Regions from separate parts of the Faecalibacterium hominis (ex Afrizal et al. 2022) genome, predicted to be linked through region 4. Evidence: predicted binding sites of a transcription regulator. Region 4 holds the regulator's gene; each other region holds the start of a gene.
The links. The regulator HrcA, encoded in region 4, represses chaperone genes, less so after heat shock. The targets are predictions, from matches to a motif close to TGTTAGCACTCNNNNNNNNNGAGTGCTAACA.
Positions count from the first base shown of each region.

Region 1 (4,022 bases), 1.0 Mb from region 4:
GCAGACCAGAACAGCAGCAGGTCGCGCAGCAGCTCAGCGTGCATCCCGTAATCAGAGTAAGCGCCGAACTTGATCTGGCGGCCGAACTCCTTCCAGAATGCCTCGTACTTTTCGCGGTCGTTGACCAGCATGGAGTGCAGCTCGTTCTTGATCTTCTTTTCCAGTGCGTTGTGGATCAGCTTGAGCTGGTTGTCCTTCTGCAGCATCTCACGGCTGATGTTCAGGCTCAGATCCTGGCTGTCCACAATGCCCTTGACGAAGCTGAAGTAATCGGGCAGCAGGTCGGCGCACTTTTCCATAATGAGCACGCCGGATGCGTACAGGGCCAGACCCTTCTCATACTCCTTGGTGTAGAAATCATAGGGGCGGTGGCTGGGCACGAACAGCAGGGCGTTATAGTTGGCTGTGCCCTCGGTGCGGCTCACGATGACACGGGCAGGGTCAGAGTAATCGTTGAACTTATCCTTGTAGAAGCTGGCGTATTCCTCATCGGTGACCTCGCTCTTCTGCTTCTTCCAGATGGGTACCATGCTGTTCAGGGTCTCAAGCTCGGTGTAGGTCTCCCACTCCGGCTTGTAGTCCTCGGGCTTGGGATCGGGTTCGGGTTTCTGGCGGCTCTTCTCCCGCTCCATCTGGATGGGATAGCGCACATAGTCGCTGTACTTTTTGACGATGGCCACAATGCCGTATTCATCGAGGAAGTTCTCGTAATTGTCGGTATCGGTGCTGTCTTTGATGTGCAGGATGATGTCAGTACCGGCGGTTTCCTTCTCAGCGGGGGTCAGCTCGTAGCCGTCAGCACCGCTGGACTCCCACTGCCAGGCCTCATCCGCACCGTATGCCTTGGAGATGACGGTGACCTTGTCGGCGACCATGAAGGCGGAGTAGAAGCCCACGCCGAACTGACCGATGATGTCGATGTTCTCGTCCTTGTTGTCCTTCTTAAAGTCCAGAGAACCGGAGTGGGCAATGGTGCCCAGGTTCTGCTCCAGCTCTTCTTTGGTCATGCCGATGCCGTTATCGGAGACAGTCAGCAGGCGATTGTCCTTGTCGCGGGTGAGCAGGATGCGGAAATCGCCCTTGTTCATGCCCACGGAAGGATCGGTCAGGCTCTTATAATAAAGTTTGTCGATGGCATCCGAAGCGTTGGAGATCAGCTCACGGAGGAAGATCTCCTTGTTGGTGTAGATGGAGTTGATCATCATGTCCATCAGTTTTTTGCTTTCAGCCTGAAATTCTTTCTTCGCCATAATACAAAACCTCTTTTGTACAGTATTCAGATCCGGCCCCTCGCAAAAGGAGCGGCAATGCAGAAGAAGCAGCCGATGCTGTATCTTCTTAGCACTCATATCTTTCGAGTGCTAATATACACCGATGCGGGTCAAAAATCAAGGGGTTTCATAAAAAGTTCAGAAATGAACTGGAACAAAATGCCTTTTGTGCGTTGCTACAAAAAATTCATAAAGAAATAGTTGACCTTTCACAATTTTTAGCGTATACTGGTCAGCGGAAACAAACGAGGAAAGAGGAATATGTTATGGCAATGAAGCCGGAGATCTCCGTGAAGAACCTGCTGATGCAGGCATTCCTGACGGGCTGGGAACGCTCGGACAAGAGCATTTCGCAGGATGAATACTTACAGAGCGCCATTCAGGTCATTGAGGTGCTGCAGGTGGAACCTGAAAATGTCTACGCCGAGGAGGGCCTGGGCCTGACCGATGGCGATGAGGTGGATCATCTGGACGACCTGCTGCGGGCAGACGGCCAGTGGCTGTATTACGGCGTGGAGGAGGAAAACTTCTTCCTCATCCAGTGGTACCCGGACAAGGCTTCTGCCGAGGCCAAGCTGGCCGAGCTGGAGGCGCTGGGCGACGGCAAGCAGTATCTGGTGGACCTGAGCCTGACCCGCGAAAATCCTTCGGCCGCTGAGAACTTCGGCAGCTCCAACCCGGTTCAGCTGCGGAGCTGAGCCCGGCGTTTCTGACAAAAAGAAAGGGAATTTTCCATGCAGCTTTCACAAACGGAACGGGAGCGCCTGTCCGCTATTCTGGAACAGTACGACCATCACCCCAAGGTGCAGGAAATGCGTGAGTTTATCCAGCACGGTGATGTGACCACCTACCAGCACTGCAAGAATGTGGTCGTGGTCAGCTGCTGGATCAACCACCGCTTCCATCTGGGAGCCGATGAGACCACGCTGGCCGTGGGGGCCTTCCTCCACGATTTCTATCTCTATGACTGGCACAAGCAGGGCTCTTTCCACGGCCTGCGGCATCTGTTTGAGATGCACGGCTTTTCCCACCCGGGGTCTGCCTGTGTGAACGCGCAGCGGGTGTTCGGCATTACCAAAAAGGAGCAGAACGTCATTGCAAGCCACATGTGGCCCCTGACCTTCCGCCATATCCCGACCTGCCGCGAGGCGGTCATCGTCTGTCTGGCGGATAAATACTGCGCCATTGTGGAGAGCATGTTCCGCCGCACAAGGGTGGGCGCTGACGAAGAAGAGTGGTAAAGAAGCCGCCGCACTGTTCACATGAAAGAAAGCAAAAGACCAGAGTTGTAACGCCGTTTGGCGAAACAACTCTGGTCTTTTTTGCTGGGGCTTGTGCAACAGTCTCTTTGGAAAAGTGATCTTATTCTGCTCTCAGAGCCTTGACAGGGTCAGAGCGGGAAGCGGTTTTGGCGGGGATGAAGCCGCCCAGAATGGTCAGCACAGTTGCCAGCGCAACCAGCACCACAGCGGCCTTCCAGGGCAGAACGGCCACTACGCTGGTGCCGACGGCGATCTTCTGGATGAGCATGTTGCCCGGAATGAGCAGCAGCCTGCTGAGGCCGATGCCCATGAGGCCCGAGCACAGGCCGATGATGAAGGTCTCGGCGTTGAACACCTCGGAGATGTTCCGCTTGGAAGCACCGATGGCACGCAGGATGCCGATCTCCTTGCGGCGCTCCAGCACGCTGATATAGGTGATGATGCCGATCATAATGGAGGAGACCACCAGCGAGATGGAGACAAAGGCCACCAGCATGTTGGAGATCATGTTGATGATCCTGGTCACGGAGGTCATCAGGGTGCCCACCACATCAGTGTACTGGATCACCTTGTCTTCCGCGCCCTGCTCACGCATGGCGGCATTGTAGCTGTCCAGCACGTTGAGGACCTCAGCCTTCTGCTCGAAGTCCAGCGGATAGATGTTGATCTGGCTGGGGTCGTCCTCGCTGGCATAGCCAAGGGACTGCAGGTTGCTTTCATAGGTGGCGCTGGTGGACATCATGTTCGACTTCATCAGCTCCGCCAGATCGTCCTCGGTCATGTTGAACCGGATGGCATTCCGGAACGCATCTGCGTCGATCTTCAGCGCGCTTTCCATCTGGCTGCCCAGAGAGGAGAAGCGCTCGGTCATCTGGCTCTGCAGGTTCGTGCTGATCTGGCCCATGGCTTGCTCCATGGCAGCGCCCAGCTGGGCCTGCAATTCGGCGGCGATCTGTTCCGAGAAGTTTGCCATCACGCTGCCCATGACCTGCTGCATGGCGGCAGTAAACTGCTCCTGCAGGGCAGCGGTATCGATGAGGCTGCCCATGGAATCCTTCATCAGCTGCTGGAACTGGTCACTGGCAAGATACTGGTCAAAACCGATCTTGTCCAGCCCCAGAATGCCGTTGCCGATGATGTAATCCTTGTAGCCGGTCATCACCTTCTGGGCCAGCTGCTGCATTTTGTCGGCGGGAATGGAAATGTCCATGTTGGCGAACACGTCCGTCAGGGCGCTCATGTCGATGTCGGGCGTTTCGGTCAGATCAAATTGGAAGCTGTCCGGGTCAATGAGGGAGGAAAAATCTACGGAACCATCACTCAGGTCGAACGCGCCGCTCAGGTCAAGATCCAGCTTGCCGGGGTCGAACTGGAAGGCGCTCTCGAGCTGGTCGGTGTCAATGGAGAAGAGGGAGGCCATGTCCACGGCAGCGGTTCGCTCGGTGCCGAAGGGCTCACCGTTCAGCACATTGGTCTGCGGGTCGGCGAG
Region 1 covers NZ_CP186860.1:815,026-819,047, reverse strand. The annotation lists gene htpG (molecular chaperone HtpG) at 1-1,250, opposite strand, end outside; gene ACKXGA_RS03985 (hypothetical protein) at 1,538-1,969, shown strand; gene ACKXGA_RS03980 (HD domain-containing protein) at 2,006-2,512, shown strand; gene ACKXGA_RS03975 (ATP-binding cassette domain-containing protein) at 2,634-4,022, opposite strand, start outside.
Region 1: a site for HrcA is predicted at 1,337-1,367, ahead of htpG (molecular chaperone HtpG). Genes of this name have one in related genera too.

Region 2 (4,022 bases), 1.4 Mb from region 4:
ATTTTCGCTGCACTGACACAGTGCAGGATGGACAGGATCTCATCATCGGTAAGCCCGGTAAAAAAGGGGCAGTTCCGCAGAACAGGCAGATATTTTTGCATAAAAGCCCTCCTTGTTGGAATTCAAACATACAAGCTGCCTTTAGTATACTATAATAAGGATGCAAATGCAAAAAACACCCACAACAGGAGAGTATAGATATGATTCGGAAGATCATCCATATTGACGAAGAAAAATGCAACGGCTGCGGCTTGTGCGCAACCGCCTGCCACGAGGGAGCCATTGATATTATCAACGGCAAGGCAAAGCTGGTGCGGGAAAATTTCTGCGATGGCTTTGGCGATTGCCTGCCGGGCTGCCCCACCGGTGCTATCACCTTTGAGGAGCGGGAAGCCCCCGCTTACGACGAGGCAGCGGTGCAGGAGAACAAAAAGAAAAAAGAGCTGCAGGAGAAGATGAAGCATCTCCACGAGGGCGGCTGCCCCGGCTCCCGGATGCGGATGCTGGAACAGCCGGAGGCTGCCGAAAGCGCAGCTGCTGCCCCCGTGCAGCCAGTTTCCCGCCTGCGCAACTGGCCGGTGCAGATCAAGCTGGCACCCATCCATGCGCCCTACTTTGAGGGCGCAAAGCTACTGATTGCAGCGGACTGCACGGCCTATGCCTACGCCAATTTCCATCAGGAATTTATGCGCGGCAAGGTGACCCTCATCGGCTGCCCGAAGCTGGACGCTGTGGATTACAGCGAAAAGCTCACCGAGATCCTGCGCAGCAACGACATCCAGAGCGTGACCATCCTCCGCATGGAGGTGCCCTGCTGCGGCGGCTTGGAGATGGCAGCGAAAAAGGCACTGCAGACCAGCGGAAAGTTCATTCCGTGGCAGGTGGTCACCATTTCCATTGACGGAAAAATTCTAGACTAAATGCGGCAACACAGATCGACCGAGTGTCTTTGACTTTGGGTTATTCCAAGGCGGTGCGGGCAGTGCGCACAAGATACTCCATGGCCTCCACCGGGTACTGCCCGGCGGCGGTCTCCCCGGTGAGCATCACGCTGGAAGCGCCGTCTGCTACGGCGTTGTAGATGTCGCTGACCTCGGCGCGGGTGGGGACCGCCCGGCTGCACATACTGTCCAGCATCTGGGTCACCACCATAAAGGGCACCCCGGCAGACCGGCAGACCGCCGAAAGCTGTTTCTGGCACCGGGGCAGCTCCCACAGGGGCATGGCGTTGCCAAGGTCCCCGCGGGCAATGACCACTTCATCCACAAGGGGGAGGAACTCCGGCAGGGCCTGTACCCCCGCAAGGCTCTCGATCTTGGCAAAAATGCGGATCTGCCCGGCCCCGGCCTGTTCCAGCGCCCGGCGCAGGGTGCGGATGTCCTCAGCCCCCCGAACGAAGGGCAGCATCACCCCGGTAACGCCGCAGGCTCCCGCCAGCTGCAGGTTTTGCAGGTCCTCCTCCGTCAACGTGGGGGAGGCCACCGTCAGCCCCGGTGCCGCAAGGCTTTTGCGGCTTTGCAGGGTGCCGCCCCGTACCACAGTACACTGCAGGGCAGCGCCATCGGCTTCGGCCACCTGCACAAGGAGCCTGCCGTCGTCCAGCAGGAGGTTCTGGCCCGGCCGGGCTGCATGCACCAGCGCCGTCGGGCAGGGGACACCCCCTTGCCCCAGCCGGAGGCTCTGGCCTGGTTCCAGCACAAGGGGCTGGGGCAGCGTGCCAATGCGCAGCTCCGGCCCCTGCAGGTCGATGAGCAGCTGGGGGATGCCCACGGCGTGGATGATATCCAGCCAGTCTTTGTGGGCCGAAAGGGGCCCGTGGGAAAGGTTCATGCGGATGCCCGTCATGCCAGCTTCCACCATGCGCTGCAAGGTCTCCAGCTGGGCACAGGCGGGGCCGATGGTACCATAAAATTCCAAAAAATCACCCGGTTTCGTTTTTTCCTATTGTAACACGGAACGGGACCGTTGAAAAGTGCCAAACCGGGCGGCAGCGAAAAAAGGCGTGGCAGCCCGCCCCAAAGGGGAAAACGGAGAGAGCCAGAACCAAGAAATTGTTGCAGAAGTATTATTTTTTTGTGAATATTAGCACTCTGCTATTGACACTGCTAACGTATGGTGCTATAACAGTGGCGTGCTCAGGAGGAAGGGCAAAAGGAGAGCCGCTAGGCTCCCCGGAAAGCCCTTCTGAATGGACGCTTCAGATTTTTTGCCCCGACCCGAACGCCGGGATTGGAGGAATGATTTATGCTTATGCCGACTGTTTTCCATGAAAACCTGTTCGATGATTTCTTCGATCCGTTCTGGAATGACGCTGCACTGGAACGTATGATGAACCGTGAGGCTCGTGATACCTTTGGTAAGCGCGGTGCAAACATGATGAAGACCGATGTCAAACAGACGGACAACGGCTACGAAGTAGCTGTTGACCTGCCGGGCTGCAAGAAGGAAGACGTTCAGATGGATCTGAACGACGGCTACCTGACCATTCAGGCAGTGCGCAGCCACAGCAATGACGAAAAGGATAAGAAGGGCCGCTATCTGCGGCGCGAATCCTTCTCCGGCACCTGCGCACGCAGTTTCTACGTGGGCGATGTGAAGAAGGAGGACATCCATGCAAAGTTCGAGGATGGTGTCCTGTACGTCGAGCTGCCTGCTCCTCAGCAGACGAAGGCTTTGCCTGAGAACCCGAATTTGATTGCAATCGAGTAAAACGCCGGTCGTGTGCGCCAAGTCACACACGCACATAAAGTGGCCCCGGAGAGCTGCAACAAGCCCTCCGGGGCCGTTTTTGTTTCCTGGTATCTTTTCCGCAGAGAGAAATCATGGTATACTGAGAACGACAACTCGGAATTTATGAAATCGGAGGCATTGATATTATTATGTGGAATGAACTAGGAATCAGCGGTGGAACCGCAATCGTTGTTTTAATTGCGCTGTATTTTGTTATCAAGTGGGCAGTGAAAAATGGTATTAAAGAAGCATACAGTGCTATCACCGGAAAGAAAACTGATGAAGACATCAAAAACGAGAAAGAACTGAAAGAGCTTGGAGCAGATCTGAAGATCAAGCTGTCCTGAACGAGTCCTCTGCCACGGTAGCCGGTCACCCTCTCCATTGACGGGAAAATTCTGAATGGAGGAAAGCGCTTTAACGCGGGATTTTTATAAACCCCAAAGGGAGTTCTGTTCGGACGTTCGTCCGTAACGGAACTCCCTTTTTTGAAAGACACAATTTTTTAACATCCCTTTCCGTTTACACCCCGGCGAAAGAAGTGTATAATAAAATAATGTAATTGTGCGGCTGTGCATTGCGAAATGATGTGAGAAGGGAACCGATATCGATGAACCAAAACAAGCAAGCGCCCCGGCGGCGGATGACCCGGCGGGAGTGGAGGATCCGGCGCTGCCTGCGTCTGGCACGGAACTGGGCCGTGTTTCTGGCGGCCTGCGGCGCGGCTGTTGCCCTGATGACCAGCGGCATTTTATGGCTGCTGCCCAAGGCCCACGCCCTGATCGCGGGGCCGGAGGCCTTTGTGGCCAGAAATTACGATGGCACCGAATACCAGCTGAACCTTGCCGATGCCCGGCTGGTGCTGGTGAACGGCAATCTGCCGCTGGACGCAGAGCCTGCCCCGGCCCTTGCGGTGGCGGATGATGCCACGGGCCAGCAGCTGGAAGCGGAAGCCGCAGAGCAGTACCGCGCCATGGCGGCAGCTGCGGCGGCAGACGGTATCACGCTGGAACTGGTGACGGGCTATCAGGATGTTTTCGCACGGGAAGCGGCCTTTGATGCCCGGAAGCAGGTGTATCTGGAAAAGGGGCTTTCCGAAGAGGAGGCTGCGGCCTATGCCGCCTGCGTCTGCCCTCCGGCCAATGCCAGCGAGCAGGCCACCGGCTATGCGGCGGACATTCTCAGCCCGGACTGCACCGAAAAGACCACCCGCTTTGCCGATACCCGCGCCTACGAGTGGCTGACCGCCTACGCTGCGGAGTATGGTTTTATCCTCCGCTGGCCGGAGGAGC
Region 2 covers NZ_CP186860.1:150,974-154,995, forward strand. The annotation lists gene ACKXGA_RS00795 (Crp/Fnr family transcriptional regulator) at 1-101, opposite strand, end outside; gene ACKXGA_RS00800 (ATP-binding protein) at 201-920, shown strand; gene ACKXGA_RS00805 (pyruvate kinase) at 961-1,917, opposite strand; gene ACKXGA_RS00810 (Hsp20/alpha crystallin family protein) at 2,245-2,709, shown strand; gene ACKXGA_RS00815 (DUF6019 family protein) at 2,880-3,077, shown strand; gene ACKXGA_RS00820 (M15 family metallopeptidase) at 3,341-4,022, shown strand, end outside.
Region 2: a site for HrcA is predicted at 2,081-2,111, ahead of ACKXGA_RS00810 (Hsp20/alpha crystallin family protein). Genes of this name have one in related genera too.

Region 3 (4,022 bases), 750 kb from region 4:
GCACATTGTTGACCTGGTTGGGGAAGTCGCTGCGGCCGGTGGCCATCACGCGCACGCCGCCTGCCTTGGCTTCGTCCGGCATGATCTCCGGGGTGGGGTTGGCCATGGCAAAGACGATGGCATCCTTGTTCATGGTCTTGCACAGCTCGGTGGTCAGGATGCCGGGGCGGGACACGCCGATGAATACGTCGGCTCCCTCGATGGCTTCCTTCAGGCCGCCCTTGATCTGGCGGGGGTTGGTCACCTCGCCCAGCCAGTTCTTGTGGGCCTCGGCGCTGTTGCAGCCCTTGTACAGGGTGCCGAACTGGTCCACGGCCACGATATCCTTTGCGCCAGCGGTCATGAGCATCTTGATGATGGCAGTACCGGCAGCACCGGGGCCGTTCAGGACGATGTGCACGTCCTCCATCTTTTTGCCCACCACGCGCAGGGCATTGATGAGGGCAGCGGTCACCACGATGGCGGTGCCGTGCTGGTCATCGTGGAACACGGGAATATCCAGCTCCCGCTCCAGCGTCTCTTCGATCTCAAAGCACTCGGGGCTCTTGATATCCTCCAGATTGATGCCGCCAAAGGTGGGGGCAATGGCCTTGCAGGCCGCGATCACGCTGGCGGCATCGTGGGCATCGATGCAGATGGGGAAGGCATCCACGCCGCCGAACTCCTTGAACAGCACGGCTTTGCCCTCCATCACAGGCAGACCGGCCTCGGGGCCGATGTCACCCAGGCCCAGCACGGCGGTGCCGTTGGAAACAACGGCCACCATGTTGCCCTTGAAGGTGTACTTATAAACATCGTCGGGGTTTTCCTTGATCTTGCGGCAGGGCTCGGCAACGCCGGGGGTGTAGGCGGTAGACAGGTCATCACGGGTCTTGACCTCCACCTTGCTGGTAATGCCCACCTTACCGTGGTGGGTCTCGTGCATTTCAAGGGCGGCTTTGTTGTAATCCATGGGGTGTTCCTCCGTTTGTATCGGGCGCTTCCCGCGGAAGGGAGCGGCCGGGGTTTCTCGTATCTCCTTTATTTTAACAGAACCGGGCGGGCATTTCCACCGGAAAAGCCGCTTTTTCGGCCGGTGCCCCGCAAAAGTCGGACAAACCCGGCGCTCTATTTGTGGAATTTCTGCAAAATTCTTTTCTTTTTCACTTTTGCCCTTTATAATAAGGTCTGTACTATGCGACCCGAATCTGAACCCGGCGGGATGCCGGTGTTCCAACAGGAGGAACTTTATTTTGAAAAAGATCATCACAAAGGCGGTCTGCCTGCTCTGCGCCGGTGCGCTGGTGCTGGGCGCAGCAGGCTGCTCCAAGTCCGCTGATTCTTCTTCTGCCGCTTCCAGCACAGCCGCCGCTGTTTACGGCAGCGCGGAAGATTACGATTACGAGAACTTCTCCTACAGCAGCGGTCTGGACGAGAATGGCTACTGGGAGGGCGTGAAGGCGCTTGACTATGTCACCCTGCCCGAGAACTTTGCAAGCCTTACCTTCAAGCGTTCTGAGATCGAGCCCACCGAGGAAGAGGTCCAGAGCGAAATCGACAGCCTGCTCAGCGACCACGCCACCGAGAAGCAGGTGACGGACCGTGCCGCAGCGGACGGTGATACCGTCAACATCGACTATGCCGGGTCCGTGGATGGCGTTGCGTTCAGCGGCGGCACTTACAGCGGCTACAGCCTGACCCTGGGCAGCGGTACTTTCGTCGATGGCTTTGAGGATCAGATCGTAGGCCACACCCCCGGCGAGACCTTTGATGTCACCGTGACCTTCCCGGAGGGATACAGCGATTCTACCGATTTCGAGGGCAACACCGTTGTCCTGAGCGGCAAAAAAGCCGTGTTCTCCGTTACCCTGAACTACATCAGCGAGAAGGTCCTGCCCGAGCTGACCGATGCGTGGGTGGCCGAGAACTACGGCGAGAGCGATGATGTTCACACCGTGGAGGAGCTGAAAGCGCTCTACCAGAAGATGCTCTACAACACCAACCTGCAGAACGCCATCATGGACGACCTGCTGGCGAACTCCACCTTCAAGGAGCTGCCCAAGGAGGTCACAGATTATCAGGTGAACCAGTGCCTGAACTACTACTACACCATGGCCAACTACTACGGCTACGATCTGGACAGCTTTGTGCAGACCGCCGCTGGCTATGAGAACGCCGATGCCCTGCTGGAGGGGATGAGCGACAGCATCACCACCTACTCCAAGGAGGCCCTGCTCTATCAGGCAGTGGCCGAGACACTGGACATCGTGCCCACCCAGGAGCAGATCGATACCTATTCCTCCTACACCGGCACCTACGGTGAGAACTACTGCACCATGGTCGCCCTGATGGATGCCGTCACCGATGCGCTGACGGAAAGCGCAGTGGTGAGCTGAGTGCCCTGCCCCCATATCAAGAGAACTTGTGCCGCTTCGGGTCTGCCGGGGCGGCATTTTTGTCTTGTTTGCAAACAATTTGTGAATTGTTGCCGTACCATCGAAAACCCTATTGACAAAGTGGGGTGTTTGGAGTATAGTTTTAGCAGTCGAGCAGATAGAGTGCTAAAAATGAAATGGCAATCAATCTGAAAGACTGCTGAAATAACACTTCCGGTACGAATGGAGGTCGATTCTATGAATACCAATCAATATACGCAGAAAACACTGGAAGCCCTGCAGGCTGCCCAGCAGCTGGCTGTGGAGTACCAGCACAACGCTTTGGAGCCGGAACATCTGCTGCACGCCCTGGCTTCGCAGGAGCAGGGCCTGATCCCGCAGCTTCTGCAGAAGCTGAACGTGGACCCGGGCAGCTTTGCCGCTGCTGTGGCCGAAAAGCTGTCGGCCCTACCCCGGGTGTCTGGCTCCGGCCGTGACCCGGACAAGGTCTATATCTCGCAGGCAGCGGATAAAGTCCTGAGCGCCGCCGCCCGGGAAGCCAAGGCCATGAAGGACGAATACGTCAGTGTTGAGCATGTGTTCCTGGGCCTGCTGGATGAGCCGACCCAGAACACCACGGAGCTGTTCCGCGCCTTCAACATCAAGAAGGATGCGTTCCTGCAGCAGCTGACTGCCGTGCGCGGCAACCAGCGCGTGACCAACGACAACCCCGAGGATACCTACAACGCCCTGCAGAAGTACGGTCAGGATCTGGTCGATCTGGCCCGGAAGCAGAAGCTGGACCCCGTGATCGGCCGTGATCAGGAGATCCGCAATGTGATCCGCATCCTGTCCCGTAAGACCAAGAACAACCCCTGCCTGATCGGTGAGCCCGGCGTTGGCAAGACTGCCATCGCCGAGGGCCTGGCCCAGCGGATCGTGCGCGGCGATGTGCCCGAGAACCTGAAGGACCGCACCGTGTTCAGCCTGGACATGGGCGCTCTGGTGGCCGGTGCAAAGTACCGCGGCGAGTTTGAGGAGCGCCTGAAGAGCGTCCTGAATGAGGTCAAGAAGAGCGAGGGCAAGATCATCCTCTTCATTGATGAGCTGCACACCATCGTGGGTGCGGGCAAGACCGACGGTGCCATGGACGCGGGCAACCTGCTCAAGCCCATGCTGGCCCGGGGCGAGCTGCACTGCATCGGCGCAACCACGCTGGACGAATACCGCCAGTATATCGAAAAAGACCCCGCTCTGGAGCGCCGGTTCCAGCCGGTGCAGGTGGATGAGCCCACAGTGGAGGACACCATCTCCATCCTGCGTGGTCTGAAGGAGCGCTATGAGGTGTTCCACGGCGTGAAGATCAGCGATAATGCGCTGATCGCCGCCGCAACCCTCTCTGACCGCTATATCACCGACCGCTTCCTGCCGGATAAGGCCATCGACCTGGTGGATGAAGCCTGCGCCATGATCAAGACTGAGATGGACAGTATGCCCAGCGAGATGGATGATCTGGCCCACCGCATCACCCAGCTGCAGATCGAGCAGGTCAGCTTGAAAAAGGAGACCGATGCCCTGAGCCAGAGCCGCCTGCATGAGCTGGAAAAGGAACTGGCCGAGCTGCAGGATAAGTTCCGCAGCATGAAGGCAAAGTGGGAAAACGAGAAG
Region 3 covers NZ_CP186860.1:2,567,875-2,571,896, forward strand. The annotation lists gene ACKXGA_RS12370 (NAD(P)-dependent malic enzyme) at 1-952, opposite strand, end outside; gene ACKXGA_RS12375 (trigger factor) at 1,233-2,375, shown strand; gene clpB (ATP-dependent chaperone ClpB) at 2,613-4,022, shown strand, end outside.
Region 3: a site for HrcA is predicted at 2,516-2,546, ahead of clpB (ATP-dependent chaperone ClpB). Genes of this name have one in related genera too.

Region 4 (4,022 bases):
CACTTTGCTGCACTTATCAGGATGTGCTGCACAGAGAACTCGTTGATCCCCTGCTTTTGATCCCCTATTTTATCTTGGATTTTCTCTGTATCCATCCTTTCAATGATGGTAACGGCAGAATGAGCCGGCTGCTGACCCTTTTGATGCTGTATCAGAATGGATATGTTGTGGGGCAGTACATCAGCATTGAAAAAGCAATTGCAGAGACTAAGGATGAGTACTATGCAGCACTGGCGCAGGCTGATCAGCACTGGCATGAGGAGGAAAATGACCCGACACCGTTTATCAAATATATGCTGGCGGTGATCTGCTCCTGTTATCAGGATTTTGAGCAGCGAGTCGATCTGGTCGGCGGGGGACAGAAGCGCGTGACGGCGTACGAACGAGTGCGCAGTTATGCGATGGAAAGGCTGGGAGCCTTTACAAAACAGGAGGCAGCAGAGGCCTGCCCGGGCTTTGGTACAAGCTCGATTGAAAGCGCGCTGAAAAAACTGACAGAGGAGGGCGTTCTGGAGAGGATCGGCGCGGGCAGAAAGACGCAGTATGTGCGCAGGTAAGGCTCCGGCAGGAGCTGAATGAATAATTCCCTTCCTGTTTCCACAGAATAACCATACTTCACAGAAATCTGGAAGCAAAACCGGAACATGGAAAGGAAGGGAACCTTATGAAAGCAACCGGCATCGTGCGCCGCATCGATGAGCTGGGGCGGGTGGTCATCCCCAAGGAGATCCGCCGCACCCAGCGCATCCGCAGGGGAGACCCGCTGGAGATCTTCACAACGGGGGACGGCGAGGTCATCTTCAAAAAGTATTCGCCCATGGGGGAACTGAGCGGGGTGACGGCCCAGTATGTGGATGTGCTGAGCAAGTGCTTTGCCCTGACGGCCTTTGTCTCAGACCGGGACCGCATTCTGGCGGCATCCGGTGCAGGCAGGCGGGATCTGGCAGACCGCAGCGTGAGCCAGCCGCTGGAAAAGCTGATGGACAGCCGCAAGCCCTACCAGAGCGATGGCAGCCCCGAAAAGGCATTGCTGCCCTGTGAGGGCTCGCCCCGGGCGCTGCTGTGCGCTGTGCCCATCATTGCGGCGGGGGATGTCACCGGCAGTGTGGGCCTGCTTACGGAGGACCGCACTGCCCAGCCCGATGCCGCCCAGCTCAAGGCGGTGAACGTGGCGGCGGCATTTCTGGCAAAGCAGATGGAGGAATGATCTATTATATAGGAGAGCCGCCGCAGGGCGGCTCTTTTTTGTGCGGCCTTTATGACAGAATTATGAATCTTTCAAAACTTTTCTGAGAAGCTATTGACAGCGCCGCAAAATTGGATATAATGGTCTTAGCACTCAGGAAGAAGGAGTGCTAAAGAACAAAAAGCGAACGAAGGAGGCAGGCGCTATGACGATGGATGCACGCAAACAGCGTGTCTTGCAGGCGATCGTTGCGCTGTATGGCCTCGAGGGCGAGCCCGTGGGCAGCAGTGTGCTGGCAAACTACTTTGATATGGCAGTTTCCAGTGCCACGCTGCGCAACGAGATGGCCGCGCTGACCAAGCTGGGTCTGCTGGAGCAGCCCCACACCAGCGCAGGCCGTGTCCCCAGTGCCAAGGGCTACCGTTATTATCTGGATCATCTTCTCACCGATGACCAGCCGCTGGACCGTGTGACCCGCGCCCGTGTGGACGCGGTGTTCGCAAGCCTTGACCACGAGCCGGAAAAGCTGGCACAGGGTGCCGCCAAGGCGCTGGCCGCCATCAGCGGCTGCACCGCCGCCGTCAGCACCCCCTGTGCTGAGGATCTCTGCATCGCCCACTACGAGGTGGTGCAGGTGGGCCGCAGCGCCGCAGCGGTGCTGGCTGTGACCACTGCCGGTTATGTCCGCACCCGTGTGGCGCGGGTCCGCACCGGTCTTTCCCGGGAAAATGCAGCGGCGCTTGCCGCCCTGCTCAACCGGAACCTGACCTTTGTGGCTCCTGTTGATCTGTCGCCCCGGCTCCTTGCAGAGCTGTGCAGCCAGATCAGCCCGGAGCTGGTGCCGGTGATCAGCGCCGCTGCCGCCATCCTGCAGGATTCCACCCAGCCCCATGTGTATCTGGGTGGTGAGCAGTACCTGCTGGACTGGCCCCAGCTGGACGGCAAGGTGGGCAGCATTCTGAGCCTGCTGAACGACGAAGAGCAGGCCGCCGCCCTCATTGCACCCCCGGCAGAGCAGAGCGAAAGCATCCTGCTGGGCGAGGATCTGGAACCTCAGATCCCCGGCCTGTGCATCGTGAGTGACCGGTATCTGGTGGGCGGAGGCCTCTGGGGCTCCGTGGCTCTCATCGGCCCCACCCGGATGCCCTTCCAGAAGCTGATGCCGCTGCTCCACACCTTTGCCGATCAGCTTGGCGAAGGAATGAGCGGCAAACGAAAAGATACCCCGCAGGCAGCCGCACCCCGGCGGACTGTGATCTATAAGGAGGACCTGGAATGAGCGAAGAAACAAAAAAGACCCCGCAGGCAGAAGAACCTGCCGTGGAGCCCAACACCGCCGAGCAGGCCGCCCCGGAAACTGCACCTGAGCAGGCAGCGGCTCCCGAGACGAATGCTGAAGCGGCAGACCCCAAGAAAAAGGATGGCTTCTTCAACAAGAAGGCCCGGGAGCTGGAGGCCGTGAAGGCAAAGCTGGACGCGGCTGAGAAGAATGCCAATCAGGCCAAGGATCAGCTGCTGCGGATGGCCGCCGAGTATGAGAACTACCGCAAGCGCTCCACCCGTGAGGCTGACCAGAAGTTCAACGACGGCGTGTCCTTTGCCGTGAACCAGATCGTCCCCATTCTGGATACGCTGGAGATGGCGGCCAACGCCCCCACCACCGACGAGAACTACAAGAAGGGCGTGACCATGACGCTGGACAAAGCCGCCAAGGCGCTGAGCACCCTCCATGTGGAGGAGATCGAGGCGCTGGGCAAGCCCTTTGACCCCAACTTTATGAATGCCGTGCAGCAGATCCCCGCCCCCGATGGGCAGGAGAGCGGCACCGTGATTACGGTTTACCAGAAGGGCTACAAGCTGGGCGATAAGATCGTCCGTCATGCCACCGTTGTTGTGGCAGAGTGATTTTGCAAGACCCCGCAAGGGTTTTCAAATATAACATCCGCTTGGTAACATTTGAGCATCACATAAACAAAAAACGTTCTGAATTTGAGAGGAGCTTTCATTATGAGTAAGATCATTGGTATCGACCTTGGTACTACCAACAGCTGCGTGGCTGTTATGGAGGGCGGCGAGCCCGTTGTTATCGCTAACTCTGAGGGTGCACGCACCACCCCGTCCGTTGTCGGCTTCACCAAGACCGGCGACCGTCTGGTGGGTCAGGTCGCAAAGCGCCAGGCCATCACCAACCCTGAGAACACGGTGGCTTCCATCAAGCGTTATATGGGCACCGACCACAAGGTGACCCTGAACGGCAAGGAGTACACTCCCCAGCAGGTCAGCGCTATGATCCTGCAGAAGCTGAAGGCTGATGCCGAGGCTTATCTGGGCGAGACTGTCACCGATGCAGTCATCACCGTTCCTGCATACTTCAACGACAGCCAGCGTCAGGCAACCAAGGACGCAGGCACCATTGCCGGCCTGAACGTCAAGCGTATCATCAACGAGCCCACTGCCGCATCTCTGGCATACGGCATCGATAAGGAAGAGGACCAGAAGATCATGGTCTACGACTTGGGCGGCGGCACCTTCGATGTCTCCATCATCGAGATGGGTGACGGCGTGACCGAGGTTCTGGCCACCAACGGTGATACCCACCTGGGCGGCGATGACTTCGACCAGCGCATCATCGACTGGATGGCAGATGCGTTCCAGAACGAGAACGGCATCGACCTGCGCAAGGATAAGATGGCCGCACAGCGCTTGAAGGAAGCTGCTGAGAAGGCAAAGATCGAGCTGTCCAGCGCAATGAGCAGCCAGATCAACCTGCCCTTCATCACTGCTGACGCTACCGGCCCCAAGCATCTGGATATGACCCTGACCCGCGCAAAGTTCA
Region 4 covers NZ_CP186860.1:1,818,258-1,822,279, reverse strand. The annotation lists gene ACKXGA_RS08895 (Fic family protein) at 1-557, shown strand, start outside; gene ACKXGA_RS08890 (stage V sporulation T C-terminal domain-containing protein) at 665-1,207, shown strand; gene hrcA (heat-inducible transcriptional repressor HrcA) at 1,392-2,465, shown strand; gene grpE (nucleotide exchange factor GrpE) at 2,462-3,091, shown strand; gene dnaK (molecular chaperone DnaK) at 3,194-4,022, shown strand, end outside.